DNA from 2 places in the Rhodococcoides navarretei genome. Region 1 is predicted to be linked to the other one. Evidence: predicted binding sites of a transcription regulator. Region 1 holds the regulator's gene; the other holds the start of a gene.
What was found. The regulator HspR, encoded in region 1, represses chaperone genes until heat shock. The targets are predictions, from matches to a motif close to ANNTGAGTNNNNNNNACTCANNT.

Region 1 (2,401 bases):
TCGCCGACGCCGCATCATCGGACTCACCGACACCGGCCGCCGCCTTGCCGAGAAGGCAAGAACGATCGCCGACGCCCCTCCGCCGGAATTCACGACGGTATCTGCGGCGGATCTGGCGCATCTGCGACGAATTCTGCAGCTGCCCTGATTTCTCGATTGGGGTGCGTCAGCGGCGGATGGCGTCGAGCGGTGTGCCGATCTCGACGAGCGCGCGCACGGTCGCCGCTTCCATTCCCGGTGAGCCACAGACCAGAATCTGGCGATCCGTAAACGGCCCCTGCGTGGCGACGACGTCTGCCACACTGCCTTCCCAGCAATGCTCGGGCTCGAAGAACGATGCGCTGGAACCGATCTCGGCATGAATGCGGTCGTTCCATCGATCCGACGCCCATGGCTCGTGCAATTGGTCCACGACGGGTACGACGGTCAACCACGGCAGTTCGGACGCCATCAACCACAGCATGTCCCCGGCATACAGGTCGCGAGGCGACTTGCCGCCGACGAACAGCGTCACGTTCGGTGGCCGCTCCCATCGCGTGAGGTCCAGCAGAATCGCGCGCAACGGAGCGAGGCCGGTGCCGCCCGCGATCATGACGACGTCGCGCCCCGAGTCGTCGACATGCAGTCCGCCCTGCGGATCGCTGATCTGCCACACATGACCGGGCCGCGTCTCGTTGACGATCGATCCGCTCACCCATCCGGCCGGAACGGCTCGGACATGGAACTCCAGTTTGCCGTCTCGCGAAGGCGGCAGCGCGGGTGAGTATCGCCGGGTCAGAGCAGCATTCTGCGGAACCGTGACCGACACCGACTGACCGGCGGTGAACGGCACCGCGTCGCCTTCGAGTCTGATGACGGCGAGATCGTTCCGAAGGCGATGATATTGAACGACCGTCGAACTCCACGCCTGCATGCCGACCAGGATAGGGGTCGGGGGCGGGTGTCTCGCAAACTCAGCGCTGGTGGCCACCGCTGTGCCCGCTCGACTCCGCAAACGCGAGCGCGTTTGCCAAATTTCACCCGAACAGCGAACGAGAATGCGCGCACCTGACAAATGCGCGCGCGTTTGCGGGGATGTGCGCGGCAGAGACCCGCCGCCAGCTCCCGCGGACCCGCTCGACTCCGGTGGGCCCACCCTGCCCGAGGTTCGCCGTCGCCGACCCGCTCGACTCCGCAAACGCGAGCGCGTTTGCCAAATTTCACCCGAATAGCGAACGAGAATGCGCGCACCTGACAAATGCGCGCGCGTTTGCGAGAACTCTGCGCGAGGCGAACCTAGCGCTGGTGTTTCGGCTTCCAGACCACCAGGGCATTGCGTTGGATCGGCACCAGGTCGCGGCGATAGCTGGCGTGCACGTTGGCCAACTCCTGAGCCAACTCGGACACTCGAGACTGCAGTGCCTCGACCTGGTTGGTGAGTTCGATGATGCGCTTGATGCCGGCGAGGTTGACGCCCTCGTCCTGCGAGAGTCGCTGCACTTCGCGAAGCAGCGCGACGTCACGTGGCGAGTAGCGTCGACCGCCACCCGTGGTGCGAAGCGGAGTGACCAATCCGAGTCGATCGTAGGTCCGCAGTGTCTGGGCGTGCATGCCTGCCAACTGCGCCGCGACGGAAATCACGAAGACCTGCGCGTCGGGGTCAGCTTGTCCACCACGGGATTTCGCAGATCCGCCCTCGGGAGGGACCGACATCACACACCTGCCCACCCGGCCCGCGGGTCGAATCCGCTGGCCTTCTCGGCTTCCAGATAGTTCTTCAGAGCGTCGGTAGCAGCATCGTCCAGTTTCTGCGGGACGGCAACTTTGACGGTCACCATCAGATCACCGGTGCCGGATTTCTTCGGGATGCCGCGTCCGCGCACTCGCAGCACCCGGCCGTCGACGGTCCCCGGAGGAACCTTCACGCCGACGCGCCCCTCGAGGGTGGGCACCGACAACGTGGTACCGAGCACCAGTTCGCCGTAACTCACCGGGACGGTGACCGTGAGGTCGTCGCCGGTGCGGCCGAACACCTTGTCGGGCTTGACCCGAACGGTGACGAACAGGTCGCCGGACGGTGCTCCGCGAAGCCCCGCCTCGCCTTGACCGGCGAGCCGAACCTTCTGCCCGTCACTGATGCCTGCCGGGACGCGCACGGTGATGGTGCGGGTGCGGTTCTGCACTCCGGTTCCACGGCAGTCGGCGCATGGGTCGTCGATGATGGACCCGCTGCCACGGCAGTCGTCACACGGCTCACTGAAGCCGAATGCGCCTTGGTTCCTGTTGACGACGCCTTGGCCGTTGCATCTGGGGCACACCCGCGGGCTGGTGCCGGGCTTCGCACCGCTGCCGTGGCAGGTGGTGCACGAGGACGGGCTCGTCAACTTCAGTGGGACCGTAACGCCCTGTGCCGCTTCACGAA
Region 2 (2,401 bases), 3.7 Mb from region 1:
CGGTCGGATTCGCCGCGCAGGTTCTCGAGTTCCTCCTTCAGCACCCGCACCGAGTCGATGGCGTTCTTCTCGTTCTGCCAGCGTGTGCTGAGTCCGGCGAGCTTCTCCTGCAGATCGGCCAGCTCCTGACGAAGCTTGTCGAGCCGAGCCTTCGACGCGTCGTCGGTCTCCTTCGCCAGGGCCATCTCCTCGATTTCGAGGCGTCGGACGGCGCGTTCGACCTCGTCGATCTCGACTGGGCGTGAGTCGATCTCCATGCGCAGACGGGACGCCGCCTCGTCGACGAGGTCGATCGCCTTGTCCGGCAGGAACCGGGCGGTGATGTACCGATCGCTCAGGGTTGCCGCGGCGACAAGGGCGGAGTCCGTGATCCGGACGCCGTGGTGCACCTCGTAGCGCTCCTTGAGTCCGCGGAGAATGCCGACCGTGTCCTCGACCGAGGGCTCACCGACGTACACCTGCTGGAAGCGCCGTTCGAGCGCGGCATCCTTCTCGATGTACTTCCGGTACTCCTCGAGGGTCGTCGCACCGACCAGGCGCAGTTCGCCGCGGGCGAGCATCGGCTTGATCATGTTGCCCGCGTCCATCGCGGATTCGCCGGTCGCGCCGGCTCCCACGATGGTGTGCAACTCGTCGATGAACGTGATGACCTGACCGGCGGAGTTCTTGATGTCGTCGAGCACGGCTTTGAGCCGCTCCTCGAACTCACCGCGGAACTTCGCTCCGGCGACCATCGAACCGAGATCGAGCGAGACGACGGTCTTACCGCGCAGGCTCTCCGGGACGTCACCGGCGATGACGCGCTGCGCGAGTCCTTCGACGATGGCCGTCTTGCCGACACCGGGTTCGCCGATGAGCACCGGGTTGTTCTTGGTTCGCCGCGACAGCACCTGGACAACACGCCTGATCTCGGTGTCACGTCCGATGACGGGATCGAGCTTGCCTTCTCGGGCCAACGCCGTCAGGTCGGTGCTGTACTTCTCCAGCGCCTGATAGGTGTTCTCGGGATCTGCGCTGGTGACCCGGGCGCTACCCCGTACGGCCTGGAAGGCGTCGCGCAGCTCGTTGGGTCCGGCTCCGTGGCCGGTCAGGAGCTTGGCGACGTCGTCGCTTCCGGTCGCAAGCCCCACCATGATGTGTTCGGTGGAGACGAACTCGTCGTCGAGTTCGGTGGCCAGGTGCTGCGCAGCGGTGATCGCGGCGAGGGTTTCACGGCCGAGTTGCGGAGTGGTGGTCGAGCCGGATGCCGAGGGCAGGCGGTCGACGAGGTTCTGCGCTTCTCGACGCACCGTTGCAGGGTCGACGCCGACGGCCTTCAGCAAGGGTGTGGCGATGCCGTCGGTCTGATCGAGCAACGCCACCAACAAATGTGCCGGACGGATATCCGGGTTGCCGGCCGCGGATGCGGCCTGCAGAGCAGACGACAGTGCAGCCTGCGACTTCGTGGTGGGAGTGAAACTGTCCACCGGTCACCTTCTTTCTCGAATGGTTCTTGCGTGTCGCTCGGTACAACCATAGACAAGTTGAGTCTGTTCCGCTCAACCTTGACTTTCTCGAGCGCGTTTTGCGCAGCTCTGGCTGGGCAAAATACGCACGACGGTGAAGCCCTCTCGCGCGACGGTCTCGATCGGTCTACTTTGGTGACGGTCGACAGTGTCAATCGGTGGGGGTGGAGGTTGCTCGACGCACGCACGATCTCCCTGGTCCGTACCGGTTTCAAATCCGTCGTGGCCGCTCAGGACGGCCCGGCGAGGCTGTCCAGGTCCTTCTACGCCCATCTCTTCGCCGAGTACCCCGACTTCCGCACCCTGTTCCCCGCATCGATGGACGCGTTGCGCGAACACTTCGTGCTGGCACTCGGCTATGTCTTCGAGCATCTCGACGACACCGACCGGGTCGAACCGTTCCTCGAGCAACTCGGCCGGGACCACCGCAAGCACGGAATCTCGGGCGCACACTTTCGCGCGGGTAGCTCGGCTCTGATCAGCGCCTTCCGTGCCTTTGCCGGCAACGAGGTGTGGACCGACGAGGTCGAGACGGCCTGGACGGACGCCCTCACCGTGGTGAGCAACGCAATGGCCGACGCCGCGGACAACGACGAACTACCGCCGTTCTGGAGTGCCACCGTCGTCGAACATCAGCGGCTTCTCGACGACCTCGCGGTGGTGCGGTTGAAGACCGACGGCGAGATCCCGTACTTCCCCGGGCAGTACGTCAGCGTGCAGATTCCGCAGAGACCCAAACTCTGGCGTTACCTCTCTCCTGCCATCCCCAGCAACCCGTACGGAGAGATCGAGTTCCATGTTCGACGCGTCTCCGGTGGCTGGGTGTCTCCGGCGATGGTCACCGAGACCGCGGTGGGTGATCGCTGGTCCATCAGTCCACCCCTGGGCGGGATGCA

Region 2: the regulator HspR is predicted to act here: its motif matches at 1,522-1,544, upstream of clpB (ATP-dependent chaperone ClpB).

What each region holds. Positions count from the first base shown of each region.
Region 1 is NZ_JBBPCN010000001.1:4,454,577-4,456,977, forward strand. It holds gene AABD04_RS21060 (MarR family winged helix-turn-helix transcriptional regulator) at 1-148, shown strand, start outside; gene AABD04_RS21065 (FAD-binding oxidoreductase) at 167-913, opposite strand; gene AABD04_RS21070 (heat shock protein transcriptional repressor HspR) at 1,276-1,692, opposite strand; gene dnaJ (molecular chaperone DnaJ) at 1,692-2,401, opposite strand, start outside.
Region 2 is NZ_JBBPCN010000001.1:740,461-742,861, reverse strand. It holds gene clpB (ATP-dependent chaperone ClpB) at 1-1,466, opposite strand, end outside; gene AABD04_RS03620 (globin domain-containing protein) at 1,641-2,401, shown strand, end outside.